4 regions of the Streptomyces sp. 840.1 genome follow, and region 3 is predicted to be linked to each of the others. Evidence: riboswitches for the same ligand, from Rfam matches in the RefSeq annotation. Region 3 holds a riboswitch; each other region holds the start of a gene.
What was found. A riboswitch is a leader RNA that binds a small molecule or an ion and turns the genes downstream of it on or off. The one in region 3 is predicted to bind cobalamin.

Region 1: another riboswitch for cobalamin. It lies ahead of EDD93_RS24220 (ABC transporter substrate-binding protein); the one in region 3 lies ahead of EDD93_RS31300 (ABC transporter substrate-binding protein).
Region 2: another riboswitch for cobalamin. It lies ahead of metE (5-methyltetrahydropteroyltriglutamate--homocysteine S-methyltransferase); the one in region 3 lies ahead of EDD93_RS31300 (ABC transporter substrate-binding protein).
Region 4: another riboswitch for cobalamin. It lies ahead of EDD93_RS02795 (ribonucleoside-diphosphate reductase subunit alpha); the one in region 3 lies ahead of EDD93_RS31300 (ABC transporter substrate-binding protein).

Annotation. Positions count from the first base shown of each region.
Region 1 covers NZ_RJUU01000001.1:5,284,054-5,291,670, reverse strand. The annotation lists gene EDD93_RS24245 (alpha/beta fold hydrolase) at 1-443, opposite strand, end outside; gene EDD93_RS39445 (hypothetical protein) at 1,329-1,883, shown strand; gene EDD93_RS24235 (alpha/beta fold hydrolase) at 2,624-3,520, shown strand; gene EDD93_RS24230 (transposase) at 3,818-4,330, opposite strand; cobalamin riboswitch at 4,898-5,040, shown strand; gene EDD93_RS24220 (ABC transporter substrate-binding protein) at 5,070-6,137, shown strand; gene EDD93_RS24215 (iron ABC transporter permease) at 6,134-7,225, shown strand; gene EDD93_RS24210 (ABC transporter ATP-binding protein) at 7,222-7,617, shown strand, end outside.
Region 2 covers NZ_RJUU01000003.1:428,209-435,825, reverse strand. The annotation lists gene metE (5-methyltetrahydropteroyltriglutamate--homocysteine S-methyltransferase) at 1-1,910, opposite strand, end outside; cobalamin riboswitch at 2,071-2,287, opposite strand; gene EDD93_RS34400 (hypothetical protein) at 2,384-2,803, opposite strand; gene EDD93_RS34395 (hypothetical protein) at 3,200-3,451, shown strand; gene EDD93_RS34390 (pyridoxamine 5'-phosphate oxidase family protein) at 3,543-3,971, opposite strand; gene EDD93_RS34385 (zinc-binding alcohol dehydrogenase family protein) at 4,061-5,020, opposite strand; gene EDD93_RS34380 (MarR family winged helix-turn-helix transcriptional regulator) at 5,125-5,604, shown strand; gene EDD93_RS34375 (helix-turn-helix transcriptional regulator) at 5,657-6,085, shown strand; gene EDD93_RS34370 (histidine-type phosphatase) at 6,231-7,607, shown strand.
Region 3 covers NZ_RJUU01000002.1:1,171,031-1,178,647, reverse strand. The annotation lists gene EDD93_RS31320 (IclR family transcriptional regulator) at 69-869, opposite strand; gene EDD93_RS31315 (PRC and DUF2382 domain-containing protein) at 1,277-2,314, shown strand; gene EDD93_RS31310 (ABC transporter ATP-binding protein) at 2,403-3,188, opposite strand; gene EDD93_RS31305 (iron ABC transporter permease) at 3,185-4,276, opposite strand; gene EDD93_RS31300 (ABC transporter substrate-binding protein) at 4,273-5,340, opposite strand; cobalamin riboswitch at 5,376-5,564, opposite strand; gene EDD93_RS31295 (beta-ketoacyl synthase) at 5,639-6,862, opposite strand; gene EDD93_RS31290 (acyl carrier protein) at 6,859-7,119, opposite strand; gene EDD93_RS39755 (hypothetical protein) at 7,215-7,355, opposite strand; gene EDD93_RS31285 (acyl-CoA dehydrogenase) at 7,388-7,617, opposite strand, start outside.
Region 4 covers NZ_RJUU01000001.1:631,651-639,267, reverse strand. The annotation lists gene EDD93_RS02800 (ribonucleotide-diphosphate reductase subunit beta) at 1-925, opposite strand, end outside; gene EDD93_RS02795 (ribonucleoside-diphosphate reductase subunit alpha) at 925-3,321, opposite strand; cobalamin riboswitch at 3,462-3,620, opposite strand; gene EDD93_RS02790 (GNAT family N-acetyltransferase) at 3,641-4,153, opposite strand; gene mctP (monocarboxylate uptake permease MctP) at 4,269-5,897, opposite strand; gene EDD93_RS02780 (DUF3311 domain-containing protein) at 5,894-6,100, opposite strand; gene EDD93_RS02775 (GntR family transcriptional regulator) at 6,443-7,213, opposite strand; gene EDD93_RS02770 (extracellular solute-binding protein) at 7,495-7,617, shown strand, end outside.

The DNA of each region.
Region 1 (7,617 bases), on a different contig from region 3:
AGGGACTCGAGGAGCTCCTCTATGTCCTCGGCGCTGAAGCCGCCGCGGTAGCCGACCGCGGGGTCGTCGATGAAGCAGGGCGACGGGGCGAGGAGGACCAGGCCCGCGAAGAGCTCGGGGTGCCGGGCGGCGGCCAGCACGCCCATCATCGCGCTCACCGAGTGCCCCACGAACGTCACCGGCCCCAGGTCCAGGTCGCGGCAGATCTCCAGGACGTCCTCGGCATACCCGTCCAGGCTGGAGTACCGGTCCCTGTTCCATGCCTCCAGATCGGACCGGCCGGCGCCCACGTGGTCGAAGACCACCACCGTGAAGTCCCGCTCCAGAGTCGGCGCGACCAGGCGCCACATGTTCTGGTCGCACCCGAAGCCGTGCGCCAGCACCACCACCGGTGCGCCTGGGCGGCCTGACACCCGCACCCGGTTCCTCCTACGCACGCTCATACGGCTCATTCTCGCAGAGCGGGCCGGGCGGTAGAACTTCTCGATCATCTGCGAATCGAAGAGACATGCACAGCGGACCCTGCCCAGGCCCTCGAGCCGTTGGGACGATCCTTGCAGGAGGTGCCGGGCGGGATCACTGCGCGTGCGCAACGCAGAACAGCGCGTCGCGGTTCGGGGCGGAGCCGTAGGACCTTGTCACCGAGATCGGGGCTCTTGCCCTCATCTGCTGGAGGTGCCTCAAGAAGAATCGACCATGATCGCGTTACGAGCTTTTGACGAACCGGAGCGGTTCCGCCCTCCGCCCCATGGCAACGGTCTCGGCGTTTCACCCAGCCGTCGACGAGGTCTACTCCTTCCCGTGTTTCCCGTCAGTGAGTTACGCGACAGAAGACGATGCCGGACTCCTCATTACCGGCGCTTCTTGAATCTGAAGAGAAGGAAAACCCCCACCATGGCCACTATCACCAGGAAGACCGCAATCCCCCAGGGGGGCAACTCTTTCCTGCCCTGCCCAGCCGCCGCCAGTGTCAGAATATTTTCCATGAGTTCCCTCATTCATTTCGAACAGCCGACTCGGCACGAACAGGCCTACCCGTCGTTGCGCCACTGAAGATCCTTCACATGGCGGACCTTGACTGCGGGCGCGATCGCGGCTCCGCAGTCCACGGCGGAATCCGCCAGGACTTTCGCTTTGTCGACGTGCCAGACCAATGTGTCGGACTACCTCACCAAGTGGCGGAACGCGACCGGGGACCTGCCGACCGGCTTCGATCCCCACCTCGTCAACGGACAGGACACCTAGTCCCATATCGTGCGGCCCACGGACCAGGCAGCGCATCCTCGCCGGTGACAGGAAGAACTCCAAGCACTACATCTGGGGAAAGAATGACATTCTTTCGGGCAAGCCGGGCGTCTTCTACTCGTACTGAAGGTGCGGCGCTGCTGATCCTTCTCCTCCTCGCCGGCTGCTCCGACTCGCAGAGCCAGGGCAAGGCGCTGGACACGGAAGGAACACAGTCGAGCGGCACGGTCGGCAACACCCACGCGAAGACTGGGCAGACGTGGTACTTCGCACTCCCCGTGCCCCGCAATGTGAGTAGCCGGCCCATCGAGATCACCGGAGCGAGTGTCGTCGACTCCCCCAAGGGACTCAAGGTGGTCAGCTACGCCGCTTACAACCTGCAGGACACCGATGGGTTACCCCTGCTGGCGCTCGAAGGGGAATCCGACACACCCGACTTCGCCCGCCTGAAGAACTACGCGGTCTCGCCGGTGAAGGTCCCGGCCAAGAAGGAAAGCGAAATGTTCTTCCAGGCCAAACTTCACATCACCTCACCACCCGAGAAAAACATCAAGCGCTGCCGGTTCGAGTACCGTCAGGGAAATGAAGAATTCACGCAGATCCTCGACTGCGAACTGGAACTCAAGGTCGAGCAGTAGCCTCGCCGCAACGCGTGTGCCCTCTCGGTCAACAGGTCCGAGGGGGCACACGCGTAAGCAGCCCAGGAACAGCCCTTAGACGTTTCGTTTGGATCAGTCGGTCGTCGGCCCGAGTATGCCGTTAATTGATGCACCATGCTCGCGGACCGAGCCGTTGCTCGCGGACCGGACGTCTGGGAGCGGGTCTTCACCGCCCTGGCGTCTCCCACACGTGTCTCATCAAGCCCCCAGCGAGCTGCCCCACCCTCAATGACCGCGTGGACGTCAGGCCGACTGTGACGATCTCGGAGCCACTTCCCAACGCAGCGGCGGAGTTGGATCGTCACCGAGGCTGCCAAATTAATGCCCTCGCCAATGATCGAACATCGGTTAGGGTGCTTGTCATGTCCTACATTTACGTCCGTCTCCGGACCGTCTGAGAACCGCCTGTCGCCTTAGTTGCTCCGCGACCGGGACCAGTCGCGCAACCCGCAGGAGACCACCGCGGTCTCACGGAGTCCACTGCCCTGCGGGTGCCGATCGACCCCAAGGCGACGCGCGCCCCTTTGCGGTGAGCGCATCCCTACGCGTGCTGCCACTGGTCGGCACGCGGTGGTTGCCGCTGCCCTCGGCACGGGTGTGCACGGCCACTGAACCGGATGCGCCTGATCACAGGCGCGTCCGTTTCTCACTCAGCTTCGGCGGCATCAGCCCCTCGGCCATGCCTGCCGTAGCGCACATCGGACATAGGACTGACCCGTATGACTTCTGTTCCCAGCACCTCTCTGCGCCCACGGCAGGCCCGCGAGGCGGATACGACGTTCGTGCTCGTGCACGGCTCGTGCTCCAGTTCGCTGCTCTGGGCTCCCGTCCAGCGCGAACTGGCGCTGCGTGGCCATCGGAGCTTCGCCGTCGACCTTCCGGGCCACGGATTCGACGCACAGTATCCGGCCGCCTACCAGGCGCCGCAGGACCTCGAAGCGTGGGCGGCCGTGCCGTCGACCCTTGCTGCGGTCACCCTGGAAGACAACGTCGACATGGTCGTCGACGTCGTCCGGCAGGTGGCCGAGCACGGGCCGGTGGTCCTCGTCGGCGCCAGCCTCGGCGGGACCACTATCACCGGGGTGGGCAACACCGTCCCCGACCTGGTGAACCGGCTCGTCTACGTCTCCGCGTGGTCGTGCGTACAGCGCGCGAACCCCATCGAGTACATGCAGGAGCCCGAGTTCAGCGAGAACCTGCTGGCACCGCTGGCAGCACTGAACGTCGGCGATCCCGCCGAATTGGGTGCCGGCCGGGCCAACTACCGTACGTCCGACCCTGTTCTGCTCGCCCTGCTCAAGGCGGCCATAATGGCGGACGGCACCGATGAACAGTTCCGTGCCTTCCTCAACATCCTCCAGCCGGACGAATCGCTGGCGGTGATGACGGCCGACGCGCGAGGTGACGCCGCCACCTGGGGCACCATCGCACGCACGTACATCCGTCTGGCCGACGACCGGACGATCCCCGTGGCCATGCAGGACCGTCTGATCGCCGAATGCGACGCGCTGACCCCTGACAATCCGTACGACGTACACACGATGAACACCAGCCACACCGGGTTCGTGCTCCAGCCCGCGAAACTGGTCGACATCCTGGAGCACCTGGCCGTCTGACCGAGTAACACCCGACCCTTCATCCCGGGTTGAGGGGCCAGCCGCCCGTCGGCTGGCCCCTCAATGCCGGAGCTAATGAGCTCGTGCACGGTTAGCAGTGGGACATCGAAGGCCAGGGCGGCGTCTCGGTGCTTACATCTGCCGAGCCAGGATTCGGCCTGCGGTTTGCTGCTGGGGCAGTGGGCCGGGGTGCGGTGGTGTCACGACGCGTCCGCCGGTCTGTGCTCCGAGTCCTTGGTAGCCGCCATCCGCCAGGATCTCGACCGTTGACCCGTCGGCCAGGAACTTGACCAGCCCTCACTCTCGGGTGTGGGTGATGTCCGCGCAACTCCCGGGTCTGGTCAGGCTACAGAACAGCAGCCGCCCGTCCCCGTCGGTGAACACCATGACCTTCACGGCGATCTGCTTGTTCTTGCCGGAGATGAACCGGTCCCGGTTCTTGCTGCCAACGGCCGGGCGGCGGACACGAATCCGAGTGCCGTCGATGATGCCGGTCTTCCCGGTCGTGCCGAGATGGTCAACGACCTCGGCCAGGGATCGCAGCCGCACGCCGGGGCTGATAGTGCATCCCCGCTCGGCGAGCAGGGGCCGCACTTCGCCGATGGCCCGGGGGACAGACGAGCGGTCCACGCCGAACCAGCAGGCCAGCACACCATGAGTGACCCCGTGGCGAAGGTGCACGAGCCTGGCTTGGTGACATTCGTGCCACAACGGCCCAACCTCTGAAACGAGTTCAGCGACCACAGCGGCCGAAAGCCCCGTGATCCTCCGGTTGCTGATGATCGCGGTACGCGTCACGTTCGTCACCACGCAACCATGATCGACTATCCAGAGCTCGACGTCTCACCGCCAACCATGCACGAGCTCGTCAGTAGCAGTTCCTCTCCCCGCGAGTCATGGAGTTCAGCGTGCACCCGGTTTCACGGTTGAATCCTGTGTCGACTCCGGCAGCAGACGTGCCAGGCGCAGAGGGAGCCGGCGGTCCGCAGGTCCCCACCTACGTGCCCGGGGGCAAGCCCCCCCCGGTCCTGCACGGCCGCCGTGTAATCGGAGCGGTCCCTTGGGCGCCGGTCACGGCCGGGGTCTTCGACCTTCACCACGCGGTACGGACCCCGCGCGTGCTCCCCGATCATCTGGTGGCACCGGTCGGGCAGGCCGCTTCGCTTCGTGGGGTCCCTTGCCGACGATGAAGAAGATGTCGGCGCACCGTATCGCCTTCACGGCTTGAAGGGTCAAAAGGGGTCAATTGATGGAGATCACCTGCCCCGATGTCGTGGCGATGGCGATGATCGCGCGCTGTTCCGTACTCGGTACTCGCTCGCGCGGTCTTCCAGGAACCTCTCCCCAGGAACGGACCGGTTTCCTCGTTCACCCGGTCATTACGTACGATCACCAGGTCAATGCCGCAGCAGGAGCCAGGAAGCCGGTGCGAGTCCGGCGCGGTCCCGCCACTGTGACCGCGCATGTCCCACGGGGCGTGTGCGGAAGTCAGGTCACTGACCTGCCGCGGGCCCGATCCGAGGAGCGCGGACTCCGCAGGAGGCTTCCCATGCACGACGGTCACAGCCGTCCCCTTTTCTCGCTCTCCCCCTCGCCTGCGGTGTACGCAGCCCCACGCGGCCGCGGGCTCGTGCGCCTCACCGCAGCCCTCACCGTGCTGTCGGCGATTGCGCTGACGTCGGGCTGCGGCTCGTCCGGCGCCACCGCCGGCCCCCCGGAGGCGAGCGCCTCGGCGGCGAAGGGCTTCCCCGTCACCATCGACAACTGTGGTGTCAGGACGACGTACACCGAGCCGCCGTCCCGTGCGGTGACCATCCACCAGCATCCGACCGAAGTGATGCTCTCGCTGGGGCTCAAGGACCGGATGGCCGGTACGTCGTACCCGGACTCGGCGGTCCTGCCCGCTCTGCGCAAGGACTTCGCGTCGATCCCGCAGCTGTCGAAGGGGGCGCCGTCGTTCGAGAAGGCCCTCGACACCGATCCCGACTTCGTCTACGGCGGCTACGCCAGCGCGTTCGCGGAGAAGGAGGGCCGCTCGCGCAAGGCGTTCCAGGACGCGGGCATCGACACCTACCTCAACCGGGAGAACTGCGCCGGAGAGAAGGGGGTGACCATGGAGGACACGTACACCGAGATACGCACGATCGGCAAGATCTTCGGCGTCTCGGACCGCGCCTCCACCCTCGTCTCCGAGCTGCGCACCCGCGCCCGCAAGGCGAGCGAGGCCGTGAAGGACGCGCGTGACGTCTCCGTGTTCGTCTACGACAGCGGCGACAAGTCCGCCTTCACGGCCGGTGGCAAGGGCCTGGGCAACGAACTGATCAGACTGGCAGGCGGCAGGAACGTCTTCTCCGACCTGGACGACGTGTTCGGCGACGTCTCCTGGGAGCAGGTCGTCGACCGCAAGCCCGACGTCATCGCCATCTACGACTACGCGGGCACCGGCGTCGCGCAGAAGAAGAAGTTCCTGCTCTCCCAGCCGGCCCTCGCCGATGTGCCCGCGATCAAGAACAGGCGTTTCGTGGTGCTGCCGCTGACCGACACCCTCGTCGGCGTCCGCTCGGCGGACGCGGTGGGCGACCTGGCGCGCGGACTGCACCCGGACAGCTTCAAGTGACCGCGTCCACCACGGACGCCGAGAACACCGCCCTGGTGAAGCCGCGCCGCCGGGCCGCGTTCGCGCTCACCCTGGTCGGGCTCACCGTGCTCCTGGCCGCCTGCTTGACCGCGGGACTCGCTTTCGGCTCGGTGCACGTGCCGCCCGGCCAGGTGTGGGGCATCGTCACGCACGCGCTCGGCGCCGACTGGACGGAACCCACCTGGAGCCGAGCGCGGGAGACGATCGTCCTCGACGTGCGCGGGCCCCGCGTCCTGCTCGGCGCGGTCACCGGCGCGGGTCTCGCCGTCGTCGGCACGGCGTTGCAGGCTCTGGTGCGCAATCCGCTCGCCGAGCCGTACCTCCTCGGAGTGTCCTCCGGCGCCTCGCTCGGCGCGGTCTCGGTGATCGTGTTCGGGGTGAGCTTCTTCGGGACGGTGTCCCTGTCGGCGGCCGCGTTCGCCGGGGCACTGGGCGCACTCGTGCTCGTCTACGCCGCCGCCCGTACCGGCGGCCGCATCACCTCGCTGCGGCTCATCCTGGCCGGGGTCGCGGTGGCGTCAGTGCTCAGCGCGCTGTTGAACCTGATGCTCCTGACGACGGACAACGGCAACGAGGCACGCACCGTCCTCGCCTGGACGCTGGGCGGCCTGGGCGGCGTGTCCTGGGGTTCGCTGTGGCTGCCGGGCCTGGCGCTGCTGCTCGGCATCGCCGTCCTCATGGTGCAGTCCCCGAACCTGAACCTGCTGCTCGCCGGCGAGGAGGCCGCCGCCACCATGGGCCTGGACGTCGCCCGGTTCCGGGCCCGGATGTTCGTGCTCGTCTCGCTGGTCACCGGGGTGCTGGTGGCCTCGGCCGGACCGATCGGTTTCGTCGGACTGATGCTGCCGCACACCGTGCGGCTCCTCGTCGGCGGCGACCACCGGCGGGTGCTGCCCGCCGCCGCGCTCGGGGGTGCGTCCTTCCTGGTCCTGGCGGACATCGCGGCACGGACCGTAGCGGCACCGCAGGAGATGCCGGTCGGGGTCCTCACCGCCCTGTGCGGGGGGCCCTTCTTCCTGTGGCTGATGCGACGCGACGCCCGTAAGAACGCGGGAGGCACGGCATGACGGCGGCCGAACTGCGCGTCGAGGGCGTCACGCTCACGGCCGGGGCACGGCGGCTGGTCCACGACGTCACGCTCACGGCCCGCCCCGGGGAGACGATCGGCCTCGTCGGACCGAACGGCAGCGGCAAGTCCAGCCTGCTGCGCGCCGTCTACCGGATACTGCGGCCGGCAGCCGGAACGGTCCGCGTCGACGGCGAAGACGCCTGGTCACTGCCACCGCGCCAACTGGCACGCACCCTGGCCGCAGTGGTGCAGGACGCTCCCTCCGGCCTCGATCTGAGCGTGCGTGAGGTCGTCGCGATGGGCCGCGCCCCGCACAAGCGACTGCTGTCGGGCGACACGACGCAGGACGCCGCGCTGATCGAGGCGGCACTCACCTCGGTCGACGCCGTC
Region 2 (7,617 bases), on a different contig from region 3:
GTCGCCCAGTCCAGGTAGGCGGCGCGGTCCGCCGTCCGCAGCGGCAGGGTCTCGCGCAGCGCGGGTTCGTCCACCTGGATAACCGAAGTGCCGCCCGCTTCGAGGTCGTTGACCTCGTCGCGCAGGGCGAGGGCGACCTGCCTGGCGGTGTCGGCGAGTGGCTGGTCGTCGCGGACGAAGGACCAGGCGAGCATGGTGACCGGGCCGGTGAGCATGCCCTTGACGGGGCGGGCGGTGAGGGACTGGGCGTACGTCGTCCAGCGCACCGTCATCGGCTCGGGGCGGGAGATGTCGCCCGCCAGGACCGGTGGGCGGACGTAGCGGGTGCCGTAGGACTGGACCCAGCCGTGCCGGGTGGCGAGGTAGCCGGTGAGCTGTTCGGCGAAGTACTGCACCATGTCGTTGCGTTCGGGCTCGCCGTGCACCAGGACGTCGATGCCGGTCTTCTCCTGGAAGGAGATGACCTCCCGGATCTCGGCCCTGATCCGCTCCTCGTAGCCGGCGGTGTCGATGCGGCCGGCGCGCAGATCGGCCCGTGCGGTGCGCAGTTCGTCCGTCTGCGGGAAGGAGCCGATGGTCGTCGTGGGCAGCAGGGGCAGCCCGAGGTGGGCGCGCTGGGCGGCGGTCCGCTCAGCGTACGGCTGGGAGCGCCGCCCGTCCGCGTCGGTGACGGCCGCGGTCCTGGCCCGTACGGCGGGGTCACGGGTGATGGGGGAGTCCCGGCGGGAGGCGAGGGCGGCGCGGTTGGCGGCGATCTCGGTGGTGACGGCCCCGGTGCCCCGGGTCAGTGCCCTGGCCAGCGTGACGACCTCGGCGGTCTTCTGCCCGGCGAAGGCGAGCCAGCGCAGGATCCGGGGGTCGATGTCCTTCTCGGGCGCCGTGTCGAGCGGGACGTGCAGCAGGGAGCAGGACGCGGCCACGTCGACACTGTCGGCCAGGCCCAGGAGGGTGGCGAGGGTGGAGAGGGACTTCTCGTAGTCGTTGATCCAGATATTGCGGCCGTTGACGACGCCGGCGACGAGCCGCTTGCCCGGCAGTCCGCCCGCGGCGGCGAGGTCGCCGAGGTTGGCGGCCGCCGCGCCGGTGAAGTCCAGGGCCAGACCCTCCACCGGGGCCTTAGCCAGAACGGGCAGGGCCTCACCGAGCCGGTCGAAGTAGGAGGCGACGAGCAGCTTGGGGCGGTCGGTGAGGCTGCCGAGCTCACGGCAGGCGCGGGCCACCGCGTTCAGCTCGGCGGGGGAGCGGTCCTGGACGAGCGCGGGTTCGTCCAGTTGCACCCACTCCGCGCCGGCGGCACGCAGATCGGCGAGTACCTCCGCGTAGACCGGAAGCAGCCGGTCGAGCAGGGTGAGCGGCTCGAAGCCGTCCGGCACCCCAGGGGCCGGCTTGGCCAGCAGGAGATAGGTGACGGGGCCGACGAGCACCGGCCGGGCGGTGAGGCCGAGCGCGATGGCCTCCCCCAACTCCGTTACCTGCTTGGCGGAATCGGCGCTGAACACGGTGTCCGGGCCGAGTTCGGGGACGAGGTAGTGGTAGTTGGTGTCGAACCACTTGGTCATTTCCAGCGGCGCCACGTCCTGGGTGCCGCGGGCCATCGCGAAGTAGCCGCCCAGCGCGTCGGCATCGACGGCCGCTCGGTGGCGCTCGGGGATCGCGCCGACCATGACGCTGGTGTCCAGGACGTGGTCGTAGTACGAGAAGTCGCCGGTGGGCACCTCGTGGACGCCGGCGTCAGCCAGCCGCGTCCAGTTGGCGCGGCGCAGGCCGGCCGCGGTCTCCCGGAGGGCGCCGGCGGCGACACGGCCCTTCCAGTAGCCCTCGACGGCCTTCTTCAGTTCCCGGTCCGGGCCCTGGCGGGGGTAGCCGTACACGGTGGCTCGTGCTGCCGCGGCTGCGGGCTTGGCTGTCACGGAAATCTCCTTCGCGAGATGACTCCTGAACATCCCGGGGACGGGACGCGGACGCGAAGGGATGACGAACCGGACGAAGCGCACCGGCGATGTGCCGTGTGTGCTGTCCGATATATACGCCGACCCGCCCACGAGGTCACCGGAACAGCCGCACGCGAGGGTTCGCGTGCGGGCAACGGGCAGGTCTTCGGACTCGCGGGCACATCCGCCGAGGCGGACACCTACTGGCCGTCGCTTCCCAGATCCAACCGGACCCAGTGCGTATGACGGCGGTCGTTCCCACTCACCGCTGCGGGGCAGTCCCGGAATTCCACCGGGTTCCCTCTTGCGACGCGCCTGTCTGGCGGACAGGGCGAACCAGCTGCACGGACCACACTAGTCCGTCGTCCGGCGCCCCGGGCCAAGCCGTTCACATTGCGGAACGTCTGTCACCGGGTGGTGCGCACAGGCGCTCCGTCCCCGGGAGCCGGTCGTCAGAAGCGGCTCATCTCGTAGGTCTTCTGTCCCGTGGACGACTGGACGACGGCGCGGGCATCGTTGCGGAGTCGACCCGGTAGGTCGCCGTGTTCGGGCTCTGCGTCACGACGAACGCGTAGCGGCCGTCCTCGTCCCGTGGTGCTGGAGATGGAGCCGGTCATCGGGCCGCCGATGTCGAGCGGGGCGCCGATGTCGCAGCAGAAGCCCGAGCAGGTGCCGTCCTGGCCGAAGACCATGGGGTCGGCGGACCCGGAGGCCTTCCAGGTGCCGGCCAGCGCGGAGGGGCCCGGTGCCTCTTCGCCGCTGCCGGAAGGCGGGATCATCGCCCGTATGCCGAAGAAGGTCGCGACGAGCGCCCGCCTGGCCTTGCCCGCCGCCCACGTGATCAGCATGCCGGCCGCGACGTCCGCGCCCATGTGCTGCCCTTCCGTGGATGGCCCGTGCCGTGCTCCGTACCGTCCTTCGTGATGCTGCAAATCAGCACCTGAGCAACGCGGTTGAGGAGGGTTCGGAAGGGTCCACCAGGAACCTGCGGGCCCGCCATTGCGGTCCGGGTTCCGCCCGCCGCTGCCCGGCGGCGCCGGAGGGCTCGCGACCGCGCGGAGAACGGCCGCTCCGCTTCCCGCTCCCGCGTCCTCGGTGAGCGTGATGCCCGCTCCTGTGGGACGAATGGAGTGCCCACCCGGAGCGGGCCGTGCGTCGCCGGGTCCGGGCGCTGGCCGAAGACGTCCGGTGCCGAGGCTGCCATGCATCGTCGCCGGTCACCCGGGTACCCGCACCGGTGGACGCCTACGGGAGGAAGTGAGCACACCGTGAACGACGGTCACCCGAAAGACCAGGGGAGCAGCGCGGCCCCGATACCCCGCGACCCGCCCGATCAGCAGGCCAGGGCCGACGAGGACCCCCTGGACGTGGTCGGCGGTGCCAAGCGGCGGACGGCCGGCGAGCGGCCCGACCTGGAGATCCCCGATACCGACGAGGCGGGCACCGGCCGACGAGGCGCTCCGCACGCCGGTCATCACCCTCATCCCGAGCACCCCGTGCCCGACGAACCGTCCGGCTGAGCCCCGGCCCGGTACGGGGGCCGTCGGCAGGGGCGGCGAACGCGGTGCGGGCGCCGGGCCCGGAGCGTGCGGCCCGGCGGGCCCGCTCTTCTCAGACCGCTCCGAGGTCCGTGCCGAGCCAGCGCTGCGGCCTCATGTGGACGGCCACCTGCTCGCCGTGCTCCTTCCAGGCGAAGTCGACGTAACCCTCGACCTTCTCTGCGGGGAGGTAGCGCGACGACATCTCGACCAGCTGTTCGCGGGTGGCCGGGACGGTCGAGACGACGGGACCCTCGACCGAGACGTAGCGCACGGTCGGTGAGACGCGGTCGACCATCAGGCAGAACCGGCCCGCCTCCGCGATCGCCTTGCCCTTGCGGGAGTTGAGCCCCGTCATGATCCAGATGTCGCCGCCCGGCCGGTACTGGTACCAGATCGGGACCGTCAGCGGTGACCGGTCCGGCTCGGTGGCGTGCACGGCCAGTGCCGCGACGTGCGGCTCCGCCAGAAACTGCTCGCGCTCTTCACGGGTCAAAGCCACGGGGACTCCTTCGTGGTGGGTGTCGTGAGCTTCCGGTGCTGAATTATGCAACGTTCGTACCGTGTCGTCCTGGCATCCGCGGCGGCACGTCAGGGCGTCAGGACAATGCGCTGGCCGGGGGAGGTCTGCGTGTTCCACGCCTCCTCCACCTGGCTCAGCGGGATGAGCAGCGGGTCCACGGCCAGGGCTCCGGAAACGATCCGCTCGGCCAGGGACGGCAGCTCGGCGACGATACCGTCGGTGGTCACCGAGCCCTGGCCGCTGCCGATGACGTTCAGGTTCGCCGCGCGCAGCAGGGACGAGGGCAGGTCGATGTGCTGCCCGGCCATGGAACCGATCTGGATCCAGGTCAGCGGCTTCGCGCGGTCGGCACGGGCCGTCAGCAGTGCGGGCATGGCCTGCTGGGTGACGTGGCCCCAGAGGTAGTCGATGACCACGTCGACGTCCGCTGCCGCCTGCCCGAGCCGCTCGGCCACGGTCTCGTCGTCGCCGGTCAGGCTCACCGTCTCGTCGGCTCCGATGGCTTCCAGCAGCCTCAGCCGTTCGGGGGCCCGGCCCGCGCCGATCACCCGGCCGGCCCCCAGGTGCCCGGCGATCTGGACGGCCAGCTGTCCGGCGTTGCCCGTGGCGCCGAGGACGAGCACGGAACTGCCGGGCCGGAAGGAGATGCGCGAGCGCAGCGCCACCCACGAGGACATGCCGGGGTTCATGGCCGCGGCCACGTCGGCCGGGTCCGTCCCGGGCGGCAGGGCGATGGCCCGGCGGCGGTCGGCCACCGCCTTCTCCGCCATGGTGCCCGGGGCCGTGTCCGTGGCGACGAAGTAGAGCAGTTCGCCCTCCTCGGTGCGGCCGACCGCGTCGAAGCCGGGAATCAGGGGCAGCGTGCCGTCGGAGGTGTAGTGGCTGCCGTTCGCCGCCGAGCGGACCCGGGGGTGCAGGCCGGCGGCCAGGACGTCGACCAGGACCTCGTGTTCCCCGTTGGCGCGGGGAGTCGGGAAGCTCTCGAACCGGGGCGGCGAGCCGAAGGACCGTACGACTGCGGCGTGCATGGGATTCTCCCGTTCCGAGGGGACTGCCGCGAACATTTGGTTTGCGACACGTACTAAATCTGAAAATAGTTTGTGCCGCGTACTACGTCAAATAGGCTGGGCCCATGACCCTCGAATCCGACCCGTCCGGCCTTGCCGACGACGGGCCCCTGAACACGGTGGACGCGCTGGTGCAGCTGTCCTTCCTGATCCACCGCATCGTCTCCGCCGCCGGCGCGGAGCACGAGCTGTCGGTCATCCAGATCCGGCTGCTCGGCATCCTGCGCGACCGGCGGGCGGGCATGGTCGAGCTCGGACGCCACCTCGGCCTGGACAAGTCCTCGATGACCGGTCTGGTCGGCCGCGCGGAGAAGCGCGGCCTGGTCGAGCGCACACCCTCCCCGTACGACGGCCGCGCCGTCCTCGTCACCCTGACCCCCGGCGGGAGGCGGCTCGCCGGACAGTGCGCGGACGAGATCGGCCGCCGGGTGGGCGCGCTCACCGACGAGCTGCCCGCCGCCCGGCGTGCCCAGCTCACCGAGCTCGCCGCCTCCCTCCTGCGGGCGCGCCGGCCGGGGCCCGGTGCCGGGGAGCAGAGCCTGTGACGAGGGCGCGAAACCACGGGAGCGTCCGCACCTGCGGAGGTACCCTCGTCGCATGGACGACCAGCGCCTCGCCAACCTCGCGCACCTGCGCCGGGCCCGGGATCTCGTCGACCGGGAGTACGCGCGGCCGCTGGACGTGACGGCCATGGCGAGCCGCGCGCTGATGTCACCGGGCCACTTCTCCCGGGCATTCCGGGAGGCCTACGGCGAGACGCCGTACAGCTACCTCATGACCCGGCGGGTCGAGCGGGCGATGGCCCTGCTGCGCACGGGCATGAGCGTGACCGACGCGTGCATGACGGTCGGCTGTACCTCCCTCGGCTCGTTCAGCTCCCGGTTCACCGAACTCGTGGGGATGACGCCGAGCGCGTACCGGGCCGGCGACCACAGCGCCGTGCTGGCGTTGCCCGCGTGCCTGGCCAGGGCGCACACCCGGCCGGTCAGGGACCAGCCGGCCAGGATCGGCGAGCCGTCGGCCTGACGCACACGGGGCGCCGGGCCCCGGGCGTGGTCTTCGTCGCGACGGCGGTGCATGTGCGGGCCATCCTCCGTACCCACCGTGTTCATCCCGAACGATCATGATGCGAGCGCCCGACCGACGCATCCCGATCCGAACCGGTGAACCCATGCAGAAACGAACCGTCGCCGTCGCTCTGACGCTCACCGCATCCGCCCTGCTGTCGACGGCGGCGCCGGCCCAGGCGAGCCCCTCTCCCGGCCGCTACTACGGCACGAAGGCCCCGTACGCACCCCAACAGAACGTGCGGGCCTACCAGCAGGCCCCCGAGGGGTTCGTCCCGGTGTTCACCGAGAGCGTCTCCCGCCACGGATCCCGCGCGGCGTCCGACAGCGAGGACGGCGACCTGATCCTCGCGCTGTGGTCGAAGGCCGCGAGCGAGGGGCAACTCACCCGCGCGGGCGAGCGCTTCGGCGGCGAGGTGCGGTCTCTGCTCGCGGCCATGGACGAGGTCGGATACGGACAGCTCAGCGGCCGGGGTGAGCGCGAGCTCGTGGATACCGCGGCCCGGCTGGAGAAGCGGCTCCCCACGCTCTTCGGGCGGATCGTCAGGAACTCCGAGCGGATCGACATCGTCAACTCCGGCAAGGACCGCGCCGTCGACAGCGGCAATCTGTTCGCGACGGCCCTGGCTGACAACGACCCCGCCCTCGAGCCGCTCATCACGCCGGCCAGGACCGACGCCGACCTGCTCTACTTCCACAAGTCGGCCGGCGGCGAGGAGTACCGGGACTACGTCGACAACGACAAGCGACTGGCCGCCACGCTCAAGCGGATCACCGATCAGCCGGCCACCCGGACCGCCGCCCGCAACGTCCTGGAGAAGATCTTCAAGCCGGCCTTCGTCAAGCGGGTCTCGGCCGGTGAGTTCTCCGGGATCGGCACCGGCACGCAAGCCGCGCAGGCGGTCTACGCCCTCTACAGCATCGCTCCGGCCATGTCCGACGAGGGCAGTTGGAACATGGAGCGCTACATCGCGCCGCGTGACGCCCGGTGGTTCGCCTACCTGGGCGATGCCGAGGACTTCTACGAGAAGGGCCCGGGATTCTCCGACAGCGACATCACCTACAGGATGGCGAACGTCCTGCTCGATGACTTCTTCGAGAAGATCGACGCCAAGCGGGCCGGGACCGCGAACGTGGGCGCCGAGCTGCGCTTCACCCACGCGGAGGAGATCATCCCGCTGGCCGCGCTCATGGGTCTGCCCGGCAGCACGGAGCCGGCATCGCCGGCGAAGCCGTACACGTACGCCGACAACGCCTGGCGAGGCGCGTCGGTGGCGCCCATGGCCGCGAACATCCAGTGGGACCTGTACCGGAAGACGGGAAAGGGGAGCGGGGGAAGCCGGGGGAGCAGGTACCTGGTGCGGATGCTCTACAACGAGAGGCAGACCGCTTTCAAGCAGGGCTGTGAGCCGGTGTCGAAGGGGAGTTACTTCTACGACGCCGACGAGCTGAAGCGCTGCTTCGGCCGCGCCGCGTCCTGACAGCCCGCCA
Region 3 (7,617 bases):
GCGGCAGGGCGGGGCCCGGGGGCGCGCGGCGGCAGGGGAGGCCGCGGCCGGGGAGGTTGTTGGGTGGCTCAGCCGCCGAGGGCGGCGGTGATCTCCGTCGCGCCGGCGCGTACCAGCGTCACGAGGGTGTCGGCGGCCCGGTCCACGCGGTGGGACGGGCCGATGACGGTGAGGGAGGCGGGGACACCGTCGCCCTGGAAGACGGGTGCGGAGACCGCGGTGACGGCTTCGTCGTACTCGCCGTGGCTGATGCAGTACCCGTCGGCGCGGACCTGTGCGTAGCAGGTGAGCAGGGCGTCCAGGTCGGTGATGGTGCGGTCGTTGAAGCGGGTGAGTCCGGTGGCGCCGAACATCTGCCGGATCTCGCGCTCGGGGTGGTAGGCGAAGATGGCGTGTCCGGACGCTCCGGCGTGGCCGGGCATGACGGCGCCGATGATCGCCGTGTAGCGGACGGGTCCGGTGCCGTCGACGGCGGCTTCGCAGCGGTAGCTGCCGCCGTGGGGGACGTTGAGGACGATGCTCTCGCCGGTCTCGCGAAGGAGCCGGGCGAGTATCGGCCGGGAGATCGAGGAGAGCACTCCGCTGTGCTCGCTCACCCTGGCCAGCCGGGACAGTGCCGGTCCTGGGCGGTAGCGGCGGCTGTTGTCGTCGCAGAGCAGGAAGCCCCGCGCGCTCAGGGTGGTGAGCAGCCGCTGGACGACGGCCTTGTCCCAGCCGTGGTGGCGGGCCAGTTCGCTGACGCCCCATTCGGGCCGCTGCTCGGTGAAGGTCAGCAGGACGAGCAGGGCCCGGTCGACGGTCTGCAGCACTCCGGGGGCCTGCTGTCCGTCGCGGGCGGGGGTGGTGGTGTCCGTGCCGCGCTCAGCCATGGGCCGGGCCTCCTTCGTGCGCTTCGTCCAGCTGTCGGTGCGGAAATCGCAACGCCGTTGCGATTTCTGGCGAAAGAATGGTGCCGCGCCCAGCGGGTGTCAAGGGTTTGCCGGAAATTCGCCGCGCGGCGGGAACGGCCTGCTCAGCGGCGGTTACCGAAGACGGCGCGCCGGTGACCCGCCGGGCGGGCCGCGTCCGCCCGGCCGTTCACTCGATTGGCCTAACTCGGTGACGGGGCCCACAGCGGCGTCGCACGGGGCCTGCGCCCACCCGCCGGGGTTACGGCGCCCCGCCCCCGCCGGCCGGGAAGTTGCAGCGTCCATCCGGGTGAGGCGCGATGGAATCCGGACGCGCCTCACCTGCTGGACCCACCTACAGGACGCGCCCGAGCTAGGAGGAATCGGTCATGGGAGCCGCTGACGGTTTCACGGATTCCGGAGAGCTCGACGGCCTGACGGTGTACGACACCGCGGGCGAGAAGATCGGCAACGTGGGCCGGGTGTATGTCGACGACAGCACCGGCCGACCGGACTGGATCACGGTGAAGACCGGCCTGTTCGGTATGAAGGAAAGTTTCGTGCCTCTCGCCGGAGCCCGTCGCGTGGGCTCCGACCTGCACATCTCCCATCCGAAGGACCGCGTCAAGGAAGCCCCCAGGGTGGACGCGGACGCTCACCTCTCCGTCTCCGAGGAGGAGGAGCTCTACCGGCACTACGGCCTGACCCGGAACACCGGCGGCAAGCTCGGTGACCGTTCCGGGGCCGCCGGCACAACCGGTGCGCCGACCACGTCCGGGACCGGCACCATGGGCGCGGCCGGAGCGGGCGCGGCCGCCGGAGCAGGAGCCGGGGCCGGGGCCATGGGCGCGGCCGGCACGTCGCGCGGGAAGGCCTCCGGCACCGCGGGCGCGGCAGCGGGCGCGGGCACCGGCAAGCACCGGGACGCCGAGACCTCCGGTACGGCCCGTCCGCTGGTCGGAGCCGGAGCGGGCCCAGAACGGTCCGCCTCCGCCGGCCTGGACGGCAAGGAGGAACTCATCCGCTCCGAGGAACAGCTGCGTATCGGCACCGAGGAGTACGAGAGCGGCAAGGCCCGGCTGCACAAGTACGTCGTCACCGAGAACGTCACCAGGACGGTCCCCGTGTCGCACGAAGAGGTCCGGGTGGTGCGTGAGCCGCTCCAGCCCGGCGACAAGGCGGCCCGCTCGGACATCAACGAGCAGGACGTCGAGGTCACCCTGCACGCCGAACGCGCCACGATGCGGAAGGAGACCGTGCCGGTCGAGCGGGTGCGGATGGAGACCAAGAAGGTGACCGAACAGAAGGAAGTCTCCGCGGAACTGCGCAAGGAGCAGATCGACTACGCGGACGGCATGACCAAGGACGGAAAGGACATGGGCGGCAAGGACGCCGGCGGCGAGTTCGGTCAGGGACGGCGCCGCTGACCCCCGCGCACCGCGCCGGACCGGCCGTACCGGACAGGAGCGAGGGGCGGACCCGCGTCACGGGGGTCCGCCCTCTCGTGTCCCCGCGTCAGGGCCTCCCCGGGCGAAAGCGCACCGAGGGCCGCCCCGCCGGGCCGTCCGGGGTCACGACGGCCCCGACCCGGTAGACGGCGGCGATGAGCTCCTGGGTGATCACCTCGGCAGGCGTGCCGGCCGCGACCACCCGGCCGCCGTCCAGCACCACGATCCGGTCGCAGAACATCGCGGCCAGGTTGAGGTCGTGCAGGGCGATGACGGCGGTCAGCGGCAGCGAGGCCACCAGGGACAGCAGTTCCAGCTGGTGCTGGATGTCCAGGTGGTTCGTCGGCTCGTCCAGCAGCAGCTCGCGCGGCTGCTGGGCCAGCGCGCGGGCGATCTGGACGCGCTGGCGTTCGCCGCCGGAGAGGGTGTGCCAGGACTGGTCCCGGCGGCCGGTGAGACCGGTCCGCTCCAGGGCCTCGGCCACCGCGCTCTCGTCCTCGGCCGTCGGCGCCGACCAGGCGCGGCGGTGCGGGATGCGGCCCAGGCGTACGACGTCCACGACGCTCAGCTCGACCTGGGTGAGCGAGTGCTGGTCGACCACGGCGACCCGCCGGGCGACCGTGCGGCGGCCGATCCGGGCCAGCGGGTCGTCGTCGAGGGTGACCGTGCCCGCGTCCGGCGCGAGGACCCCGGCCAGTATCCGCAGCAGGGTCGACTTCCCCGAGCCGTTCGGGCCGATGAGGCCGACGGTGGCACCGGGCGGCGGGGTCAGCGAGACCCCGTCCAGGATGAGGCGGCCGCCCGCCTCGCGGCTGACCCGGTCGGCCCGCAGCCCGCGGCCGGGCGCGCTCACGCGGCCCGCCGGGTGCGGTAGAGGACGAGTACGAAGGCGGGCACCCCGATCAGGGCGGTGACGACGCCCACCGGAACCTCCTGCGGATCGAGGACGGTGCGCGCGAGGGTGTCCACCCAGACCAGGAACACGGCCCCGGCGAGCGCGGTGACGGGCAGCAGTCTGCGGTGCCCGGAGCCGGCGAGCGCGCGGGCCGCGTGCGGCAGCACCAGGCCGACGAAGCCGATGGCGCCGGCCGAGCTGACAAGGGCGGCGGTCAGCAGCGCGGTCGCGCAGAGCAGCACGATCCGGGTGCGCCCGACGTGGACGCCGAGGGTGGCGGCCGCGTCCTGCCCGAAGGCGAAGGCGTCGAGCGTACGGGCGTGGCCCAGGCAGATCACGAGGGTCACGGCCAGCACGGCGGAGCAGGTCCACACATCGCTCCAGCCGACGCCGCCGAGCGAGCCGAGCAGCCAGAACAGCACCCCGCGGGTCTGCTCGGCGTCGGCGGCGGTCATCACGACGAAGGAGGTCAGCGCGGAGAACAGTTGCATGGCCGCGACCCCCGACAGGACCACCCGGTCGGTGCTGCCGCCGAGGGTGTGGCTCAGCAGGAGGACCAGCGCGAAGGAGCAGAGTGCCCCGATGAACGCGCCGGCCGACAGGGACACCGCTCCCCCGCCGACCCCGAGGACGACGACCACGACCGCGCCGGTCGACGCCCCGGAGGAGACGCCGAGGACGAACGGGTCCGCGAGCGGGTTGCGCAGGAGCGACTGCATGACGGTGCCGCAGACCGCGAGCCCGGCGCCGCAGACGGCGGCGAGCAGGGTCCTCGGCATGCGCAGGTTCCAGATGATGCCGTCCCGGATCGGGCTGAGCGGCGAATCCCCGAGCCCCAGGTGGGCCGCCACCGTGTCCCGGACGTCTCCGACGGAGATCCGGGCCGGGCCGATGGTGACGGCCACGGCGACGGACAGGACCAGGAGCAGCAGGCCGCCGGCCCACAGGAGTCCCCCGCCGATGCCCCGGACACCGCCATGTCCGCGCTCACCGGCGGCGAAGGGCCCGTGTCCGGTCGCCCGCGTGGCACGTTCGGTGTCCGTCACCCCGCGAGCCCGAAGGTGCGCAGCCCGGCGGCGACCCGCTCCACGCCCTCGACCGTGCGGATCGACGGGTTCATGGCCTGTCCGCTGAGCAGCACGTAGCGCTTGTGCCGTACGGCGTCCATGTTCTTCGTTGCGGGATTGGACTCCAGGAACGCGATCTTCCGCGAGGCGCTCTCGGCGGTCTGCGACTTGCGGGTCAGGTCACCGATGACCAGCACGTCCGGGTTGCGGTCGGCGACCGTCTCCCAGTTGATCTGCGGCCATTCCTCATGCGTGTCGTCGAAGACGTTCTTCGCGCCCAGCTCCCGGGTGATGACGCCGGGCGCCCCGCAACAGCCGGCCAGGTACGGGGACTCGGAGTTGGCGAACCAGTACATCAGGGTGGCGCCGGAGGCGTCGATGCCGTCGGTCGCCTTCCGTACCCGGGCGGTCAGCTCCGCGACGAGCTTCTCGCCGCGCTCCGGGACACCGAACACCTTGGCCATGTCGCGTACTTCGCGGTAGACGCTGTCCATGGTCAGTGCTCCGGTCCTGACTCCGTCGCCGTCCTTGCTGTTGTCCTTGGCGGTGCAGTCGGCGGGCGAGACGTAGGTGGGGACGCCCAGTTCCTCGAACTGTTCCCGGGGGGCGACGCCGCCCTTGGCGAGCGTCGACTCGAAGGACGCGCTGACGAAGTCGGGCTCCTGGTCGAGGACCTTCTCGGACGAGGGGCGGTTCTCGGAGATCCGGGGGATGCCGGCGTTGGCCTTCTCCAGGCCCTTCATCACCGGGTCGGTCCAGGTGGCGGTGGCGGCGAGCCGGCCGGCGAGGCCGAGCGAGAGCAGGATCTCGGTGGAGCCCTGGTCGACCGGGACGGCGCGGCGCGGGGCCGCTCGCACGGTGACGGTGTGCCCGCAGTTCTTCAGGGTCACCGGATAGCCGTCGGCCCCGGCGGGCCCGTCGGCGGAGCTGTCACCGCCTGTTCCGCAGGCGGTCAGCAGGAGTGTTCCGGCCGTGAGCAGGGCGGCGGAGCGGGCATGGCCGGCTATGAGCGGCACGAAGTACCTCGGCGTCTCTGGGCCCATGCGCGGGGCCCGGTGTACGGAGTTCCGCGAACCGGTGCCGGACCGCGGGTGCCAGCAGGTCTTCGGACTCGGGTTCGTACGGTCGGGGCGCCTTCCCGGGGACCCGTAGGTCTCCCAGTGGCTGCTGGCCCCGCCCGTCCCCCTCACCGCTGCGCGTCAGTTCCGGATTCGCACCGGATTCCCTGACCCCTACGTGGAGTTCGACTGGCCCAGGCACGCTACCACGCGGGTCCGCGCAGCTCAGCGAAGGTGCCGCGGGCGGACCGGGCCCGCCCGGCCCGGTCCGCCCGCCGCGTCCTCAGGGCCGCAGGAGTGCGGCCACGGCGTTGTGCCCGCCGAACCCGAAGGAGTGGCTGAGGGCCCGCCGCACGGGCAGCGCCCGTGGCCGCTTGGTCACGCAGTCGATGTCGAACCCGGGCGCGGGCGCGTCCAGGTTGGCGACCGGCGGGACGATCCCGCGCTGGAGCGTCAGGATCGTCAGCCCCGCCTCGATCGCTCCGGCCGCTCCCATGCAGTGGCCGAGCACGCCCTTGGGCGCGGTGACGGGCGGCCGGTGCGGGAAGACCCGGCCGATCAGGGCGGCTTCGGCCGCGTCGTTGCGCGGGGTCGCCGTGCCGTGCGCGTTGATGTGCTCGACGTCCCCGGCCTGCCAGCCCGCGTCGCGCAGCGCGGCCTCGACGGCCGCCTGGGCGATGCGGCCGTCGGGGTGCGGGCTGGTGGGGTGGTGGGCGTCGGTGGTGGCGCCGGTGCCCGCGAGCAGCGCGCGTGGCTCGGCGCCCCGTGCCTCGGCGTCGGCCGCGCGCTCCAGCACCATGACGGCGGCGCCCTCCCCCATGACGAGCCCGGCCCGGTCGGCCGCGAAGGGCCGGCTGAGCCGGGACAGGTCCCGGTCCGCGAGGGCGGCCGCGCCGGATCTGGCGAATCCCGTCATGGCGATCGGGAAGAGGGTCGATTCGGTGGCTCCCGCGATCGCCAGGTCGCACTGTCCGGTGACGAGCAGGTCCCGGGCCACGGACAGTGCGGTGATCCCGGACGAGCAGGCGGTACAGGGCGCCAGGCTGGGGCCCGTCGCGCTCATCTCGATCGCGATCTCCGCCGCGGGCATGTTCGGGATGGTGAGCAGGATCCCGGACGGCGAGGTCGCCTCGGGCCCGCGCCGCTCCAGCACCAGGGCCTGATCGGTGAGGCCGGCGGACCCGCCGCTGCTGGTGCCGACGACGACCGCGACCCGGCTGCCGTCCCAGCCGCCCGGGTCGAGTCCCGCGTCGCAGACCGCCTCCCGCGCGGCCAGTACCGCGAACTTGGTGTACCTGCCCATGCGGAAGGCGGTACGGCGGCCGATCGCGGCGTCCAGGTCGATGCCGTCGACCGTGCAGGCGAAGTCGATCGCGCATCCCGCGAGCTCGGGGACGGTGCGGGCCGGGCTGACCCCGGCGCACACCCCGTCCCAGGTGGACTCGGTGTCGTTGCCGACCGGGGTGATCATTCCCAGTCCGGTGACAGCGATGGCCGGCATCTTCATCGGGCCGTGCTCACCGGCGCCTCGTCGCGGGCCGCGGCGCGGAGGTACTCCGTGAGCCCGGCGAGGCTGGTGTCCCGGTGCAGCGTGCCCGGGTCGAGCTCGACGCCGACGGCCTCCCTGATGACGACGGCGAACTCGGCGACTGCCAGGGAGTCCATGTCCAGGCTGTCCATCGTGGATTCGGGGAGAATCTCGGCCACAGGCACCCTGAAGGTACGGCTGAGTACCTCGGTGATCGTGGGGTGAATCGCGCTCATGGTCTTCCTCTCCATCATGCCCGTCCGGCGGGGGTGTCCCGGGGCGGTTCCTCGCACCACCCCGACGCCGGAGTAACTGAGCAGCGTCCCTCCAGTTACGCCTTGCGGCGAACCGATTCGCCTGCGGGCGTCCCCGCCCCCGTGCACCAGCGCGAGAGCACGGCCGCGGTGCCCCAGAAGGCCAGCAGTACGACACCGACGCCGACGCCCTGTACCGCGTCGGCCGCGCGCCGCACGCCCTGTCCAGCCGCCCGCTCCGCCGCGCCCCTCACCGCCCGGCCCCGGCGGGTGCCGGGGACCCGGCCTTGTGCCAGGAAGCCCCCGGGTCGTCGTACGCCTCGGCGTAGCGGGCTCCGGCGATGGGCCAGTCGGCGAGCACCTCCTCCGGCAGCGCGAAGGAGTCGGCGAGCTCGGGCAGGTGGGCCGCCACCGCGGTGACGAGTCGCTCGGTGCGCTCCGTCAGGTCCTCGACCTGGCCGGCCGTGAGGTGGCCGGCGA
Region 4 (7,617 bases), on a different contig from region 3:
CCTGGAGCTCCATGAACGAGAACGGGTTCTGCGATCCGTACACCGCGGGGAAGCCCAGCCGGGCGAGCCGCTGGTCGGCGACGCACTCCAGGTACTCGCGCATGGACTCGGTGTTCATGCCCGGCAGGCCCTCGCCGCACAGGTCGCGGCCGAACTGCAGCTCCGCCTCGACGGCCTCCTTCAGCATGTCGGTGACCTGCTGCTGGAGGGCGTCGTCGAAGAGTTCGGGCTCCTCCTTACGGACGGTGTCCACGACCTCGAACGCGAAGCTCATGTGCATGGTCTCGTCGCGGAAGACCCAGTTCGTCCCCGTGGCGAGGCCGTGCAGCAGGCCGCGCGAGCGGAACCAGTAGACGTAGGCGAACGCGCCGTAGAAGAACAGCCCCTCGATGCACGCCGCGAAGCAGATCAGGTTCAGCAGGAAGCGGCGGCGGTCGGCCTTCGTCTCCAGCCGGTCGATCTTCTCGACCGAGTCCATCCACTTGAAGCAGAACTGCGCCTTCTCACGGATCGAGGGAATCTCCTCGACCGCGTCGAAGGCCGCCGCCCGGTCGTCCGGGTCGGGCAGATAGGTGTCGAGCAGCGTCAGATAGAACTGGACGTGCACGGCCTCCTCGAACAGCTGCCGCGACAGGTAGAGCCGCGCCTCGGGGGAGTTGATGTGCTTGTACAGCGTCAGCACGAGGTTGTTGGAGACGATCGAGTCACCGGTCGCGAAGAACGCGACGAGCCGCCCGATCATGTGCTGCTCGCCCGGCGACAGCTTGGCGAGGTCGGAGACGTCGGAGTGCAGGTCGACCTCCTCCACCGTCCAGGTGTTCTTGATCGCGTCCCGGTAGCGCTCGTAGAAGTCCGGGTAGCGCATGGGCCGCAGGGTCAGTTCGAAGCCCGGGTCCAGCAGGTTCTTGTTCTCGGATGCGCTCATTACTGGCAGGCCTCGCAGGACTCGGGGTTTTCGAGGGAGCAGGCGATCGCGTCCGCGTCGGGCGCGGCCGCCTGCTGTACGGGAATGGGGGCGGCGGCCGCGGCCTGGCCGGACGCCGCACGGGCGATCCGCGTCGCCGGGCGCGAGCGCAGGTAGTACGTCGTCTTCAGCCCCTGCTTCCAGGCGTACGCGTACATCGAGGAGAGCTTGCCGATCGTCGGCGTCTCCAGGAACAGGTTCAGCGACTGGCTCTGGTCCAGGAACGGCGTACGGGCGGCCGCCATGTCGATCAGGCCGCGCTGCGGGATCTCCCACGCGGTGCGGTACAGCGCCCGCACGTCCTCGGGGATCCACGCGAAGCCCTGCACCGAGCCGCTGGCCTCGCGCAGCGCCTCCCGGGTGCGCGCGTCCCACACGCCGAGCTTCTTCAGCTCGTCCACGAGGTAGGCGTTGACCTGGAGGAACTCACCGCTGAGCGTCTCGCGCTTGAAGAGGTTGGAGACCTGCGGCTCGATGCACTCGTACACACCCGCGATCGAGGCGATGGTCGCGGTCGGCGCGATGGCCAGGAGCAGAGAGTTGCGCATGCCGGTCTTCGCGACCCGGGCGCGCAGCGCGTCCCAGCGCTCCGGCCAGTTCAGCTCGGTGGCGTAGTGGTCCGGGTGCAGCACGCCGCGGGCGGCACGCGTCTCGGACCAGGCGGGCAGCGGGCCGGAGCGCTCCGCGAGATCGCAGGACGCCTCGTAGGCGGCGAGCATGATCCGCTCGGAGATCTTCGTGGAGAGCGCGCGGGCCTCGGGGGAGTCGAAGGGCAGCCGCAGCTGGAAGAAGACGTCCTGGAGACCCATCGCGCCCAGCCCCACCGGCCGCCAGCGGGCGTTGGACCGGCCGGCCTGCTCGGTCGGGTAGAAGTTGATGTCGACGACCCGGTCCAGGAAGGTCACGGCGGTGCGCACGGTGGCGTCGAGGCGCTCCCAGTCGATCGCGCCGCCCTCGACGAACGCGCCGAGGTTGACCGAACCCAGGTTGCAGACGGCCGTCTCGCCGTCGTCGGTGACTTCGAGGATCTCGGTGCACAGGTTCGAGGAGTGCACGACGCGGCCCGGCTCGGCGGTCTGGTTCGCGGTCCGGTTGGAGGCGTCCTTGAACGTCATCCAGCCCTGGCCGGTCTGGGCGAGGGTCCGCATCATCCGGCCGTACAGCTCACGGGCCGGCATCGTCTTGCGGGCCAGGCCCTTGGCCTCGGCCGCGCGGTAGGCGGCGTCGAACGCGTCGCCCCACAGGTCGACCAGCTCGGGCACGTCGGCCGGGGAGAACAGCGACCAGGCGGAGTCCGCGTCGACCCGGCGCATGAACTCGTCCGGGATCCAGTGCGCCAGGTTCAGGTTGTGCGTGCGCCGCTGGTCCTCGCCCGTGTTGTCGCGCAGCTCCAGGAACTCCTCGATGTCCGCGTGCCAGGTCTCCAGGTAGACCGCGGCGGCGCCCTTGCGCCGGCCGCCCTGGTTGACCGCGGCGACGGAGGCGTCGAGCGTCTTGAGGAACGGCACGATGCCGTTGGAGTGCCCGTTGGTGCCCCGGATCAGTGAACCGCGGGCCCGGATGCGGGAGTACGAGAGGCCGATGCCGCCCGCGTGCTTCGACAGCCGCGCCACCTGGTGGTAGCGGTCGTAGATCGAGTCCAGCTCGTCCAGCGGCGAATCCAGCAGGTAGCAGGAGGACATCTGCGGGTGCCGGGTGCCGGAGTTGAAGAGCGTGGGCGAGGAGGGCAGGTAGTCCAGCCGGCTCATCAGCCGGTACAGGGCCGCGACCTCGTCCAGGGCGCGCTCGGAGTCGTCCTCCGCGAGCCCGGCGGCCACCCGCAGCATGAAGTGCTGCGGGGTCTCGACGACCTGGCGGGTGATCGGGTGGCGCAGCAGGTAGCGGCTGTGCAGGGTGCGCAGCCCGAAGTAGCCGAACCGGTCGTCGGCGCCGTCGGTGAGGGCCTGGTCGACCAGCGCGTCGAGAGCGGCCGCGTGCAGCGTCACGAACTCGGCGGTGCGGTCCGCGATCAGGCCCTCGCGGTGGCCGGCCGCGACGGAGGCGGAGAAGGACGTCGCGCCCTGTCCGGCCGCCTCGTCCGCGATGGTGCGGGTGAGGAGGCGGGCGGCGAGCCGGGAGTAGGCGGGGTCCTCGGAGATCAGGCCCGCGGCGGCCTCGGTGGCCAGCGAGCGCAGCTCGGCCTCGTCCGACCGGGCGTTGCGGCCGCGCAGCGCGGCGCCGGCGACGCGTCCGGGGTCGGTGTCGGGCAGGTCCGCGGTGAGGGCGGTGAGGGTCCGCAGAAGTGCGGTGCCCGGTCCGTCGCTCGTGGGTCCCGTTGATTCGGCCGCTGAAACCGGATCGGCTGGCGCGATGGTCACGTGGTGCTCTCCCTCGCTCGGCTCTGGGCCGGCGGAGGAACGGGGCAGCCGGACGGAGCGGGGCCCCGGTCGGGGCAGCACGTCGTACGGCGTCCACCGGCCCATCCACGAGGCCCGGACGTCTGGGCATCCGGTTCGGTCGAGCCGGATGCGCTGTCGGCAGGTCCTCGGACTCGGGGGTGCACAAAAGCACACCGAATACACCGTTGCGGGACAGTTCCGGATTCGCACCGGATTTCCCTGCGGCGACAGCGAGCATGAGCATACATGTGGGGGCCGCCGGATGAGGCAGCCCCCACATGTTGTGTCGCGTGACCGATCAAGAGACCGCCGGGAACTCCAGGCGGTACGTCAGCAGCGAGAGCCCTTCGATGGGATACCAGTCCTTCTCGGGGGTCCGGACGAAGCCGAGGCGCCCGTAGATCCTATGGGCGCCGCGCATCGCCGGCTGCGTCGACAGGACGATGCCGGTGACCCCCGGGGTGGCCCGTGCGCGGTCGATACAGGCCCGTACGAGCGCCTCGCCCGCCCCGGCGCCGCGGGCCTCGCGGGAGACCGCGAGCATCCGGAACTCGGCCTCGTCGGGCGCCGCGATATCGGCCCAGCGATTGCCCGGAGGCGCGTAGGTGACCCCGCCGAGGACGTGGCCCCGCGCGTCCGCCGCGACAAGCACCTCGGCCTCGGCGGCCCGCCTGGGGACGTCGCGCAGTTGCACCAGATACGGATCGTCGGCGCCGAAGTCCAGCAGCCCGTCCCCGAGATAGGCCTCGGCGGTGATCTCGCCGAGGGCGGCGTACTCGGCGGGCTCGACCGGCCTGATGGTTATGTCCATGCACGGAAGTCTGCCGCACCCGCGGGCGGCGCCGGCACGGGGATTTCCCCCGGACGTGCGAACGGGCCGCCGTACCCCATACGTGCTGGGGTGCGGCGGCCCGTGGGGGCCCCGGTCAGTGACCGCCGGGCGCACCGGCCGTGGCCGGCGGGAGCTCCGTCTTCACGCCCGGGTCGCCCGCGTCGGCGGTGTAGTCGGCGGGAGAGGTCTCGTCGATCCCCGCAGGCGCCTTCACGGCGTTCAGGACGAAGGTGAGGACGACGGTCACCACGACGTTCAGCACGAACGCCGTCAGGCCGATGTAGCCGATCTCGCCGATGCCCGGGATCTCCTTGGACGAGCCGCCGAAGTGCGCCTGGGTGGGGCTGGCGACCCCGTAGGCGGCAGCCGTCCCGTAGACCATGCCGACCGCCCAGCCCGCGAGCAGCGCCCAGCGGTGGAACCACCGGGTGAACAGGCCGCCGACCAGGGCCGGCATCGTCTGGAGGATCCAGATCCCGCCGAGCAGCTGGAAGTTGATCGCGACCGTCTTGTCCATGGTGAGGACGAAGGCGAGCGCGCCGACCTTCACCAGCAGCGACACCAGCTTGGAGACCCTGGTCTCCTGGGCGGGGGTCGCGTCGGGCTTCAGGAAGTCCTTGTAGATGTTCCGGGTGAACAGGTTCGCCGCCGCGATCGACATGATCGCCGCGGGGACCAGGGCACCGATGCCGATGGCGGCGAACGCCACCCCCGCGAACCAGTCGGGGAACATGTCCTCGAACAGCTGCGGGATCGCCAGCTGGCCGTTGTCCACCTTGACCCCGGCGGCGATCGCCATGAAGCCGAGCAGCGCGAGCAGGCCCAGCATCAGCGAGTAGAGCGGCAGGATCGTGGTGTTGCGGCGGATCACGTTGCGGCTGCGGCTGGAGAGCGTCGCCGTGATGGAGTGCGGGTACATGAACAGCGCCAGCGCCGAGCCCAACGCGAGCGTGGCGTAACCCCACTGGCCGTCCACGCCGGGCGCGAGCGCACCGGTCGGCTTGCCGCCCGGCGGTCCGGCGAACTTCTCCTGCGCGGCAGCGAAGATGTCGTCGAAGCCGCCGAGCTTGATCGGGATGTAGATGATCGCCACGGCGATGACCAGGTAGATCAGCCCGTCCTTGACGAAGGCGATCAGCGCGGGCGCGCGCAGGCCCGAGGAGTAGGTGTACGCGGCGAGCACCGCGAACGCGATCAGCAGCGGCAGGTCCTTGACGAACCAGTTGGTGTCCTCGCCGCCGCCGACGCCCATCACGTCGAGCACCGCCTGGATGCCGACGAGCTGGAGCGCGATGTACGGCATGGTGGCGAGGATGCCGGTGACCGCGACGGCCAGCGAGAGTCCCTTGGAGCCGAACCGGCCCCGGACGAAGTCCGAGGTGGTGACGTAGCCGTGCTTGTGCGAGACCGACCACAGGCGCGGCAGGAAGGTGAAGATCAGCGGGTACACAAGGATGGTGTAGGGCACCGCGAAGAAGCCGGCCGCGCCGGCCGCGTAGATCGCCGCCGGTACGGCCACGAAGGTGTACGCGGTGTAGAGGTCGCCGCCGAGCAGGAACCAGGTGACCCAGGTGCCGAAGGACCGTCCGCCCAGGCCCCATTCGTCGAGGCTGGCCTCGTTCTCCGCCTTGCGCCACCGGGCGGCCATGAAGCCGACGACCGTGACGGCCAGGAAGAAGAAGATGAAGACGCCGAGCGCGATGCCGTTCACGCCGTCCTTCATGCGGACGCACCCCCCTTGCGGGCGCGCTGGTCACGCTGCCACAGCTTGTACGCGATCATCGTGAGTGCGGTCGAGATGAGCACCCAGAGCATCTGGTACCAGTAGAAGAACGGGATGCCGATGAAGGTCGGGTCGATCTTGGCGTACGAACTCACCCAGAGCATCGCCACGAACGGCGCGATGAGGCAGAGGGCGATGACCACCCGCACGGGTGTGACCGTGGGCGGCTTTCCTCCTGGGTCCGCTGGCTTTCCTTCTGGGTCTGCTGACATGGCGGCGACTCCGTCCCCTCGCTGATCACCTTTGCAATGCGCAGGAAATCTAGGCGAGGGTTCCGGCCAGCGTCACCCCCTGTCCGCATTGCGGTCCGGCAACGGTCCGCAGGCCGGTGGCGGGCCGCCGGGACGATCCCCTGCGCGGGAGAAGGGGTGGGGGATGTGGTTCAGACCAATGGCGGGACGAAGGGGCTGTCCGGGGGACGGGAAAGCCCCCGTGGAAGCGGTTCCACGGGGGCTGTCGGGGTGGTGCGCCGGGGCGTTGCCCGGTCAGTCCAGTGGACGCTTCAGGCGGGCCACGAACTTGTAGCGGTCACCTCGGTAGACCGAACGGACCCACTCGACCGGCTCACCCTGCTCGTCCAGCGAGTGACGGGACAGCATCAGCATCGGCAGGCCCACATCCGTGCCGAGCAGTCCGGCCTCGCTCGGGGTGGCGAGCGAGGTCTCGATGGTCTCCTCGGCCTCGGCCAGCCGGACGTCGTACACCTCGGCCAGGGCCGTGTAGAGAGAGGTGTACTTCACCAGTGAACGCCGCAGCGCCGGGAAGCGCTTGGCCGAGAGGTGGGTGGTCTCGATCGCCATCGGCTCACCGCTCGCCAGCCGCAGCCGCTCGATCCGCAGCACGCGGCCGCCGGCGGTGATGTCGAGGAGTCCGGCGAGGGTGTCGTCGGCCGTGACGTAGCCGATGTCCAGCAGCTGGGACGTCGGTTCCAGTCCCTGGGCGCGCATGTCCTCGGTGTAGGAGGTGAGTTGCAGGGCCTGCGAGACCTTCGGCTTGGCGACGAAGGTGCCCTTGCCCTGGATGCGTTCCAGCCGGCCTTCGACGACCAGTTCCTGGAGAGCCTGGCGCACGGTGGTGCGCGAGGTGTCGAACTCGGCGGCCAGGGTCCGTTCCGGGGGCACCGGGGTGCCGGGCGGCATCGTGTCCGTCATGTCGAGGAGATGCCGCTTCAGCCGGTAGTACTTCGGAACGCGCGCGGTACGCGTCCCGGCGCCCCCGCCCGTCTCGGTCTCCGAACTGCCCCCGTCGACGCCCATGGCCCGCCTTCCCGACTGCTGCGCTGCTGCCGTCACCGGCTCCTCCGTCTGTCGCGGCTCACATGGTGGCACGGTCCGGTCACGGCTCGTCGCCCTCCCTCAGATGTCGGTCCTATAACGGACGCGAGTGCACTTCTTATACACCCTTGACACCCCTAAAGGTCTAGGCCAAGCTCCCGGTACTGGTCTAAACCATTAAAGACCAGGTTCCAGCCCCAGTAGTACTCGTCGACGTTATTTGCGCGGTGGGCGGGGGTTGCAGCATCCCTGAGGAGGGTGGCGTGAAGCGCAAGCTCATCGCGGCGATCGGCGTCGCGGGCATGGTGTTCGGCATGGCGGCCTGTGGTTCGGACGACGACAGCGGCGACGGCAAGAAGGCCGGTGCCGAAGGATACGCGGGCCAG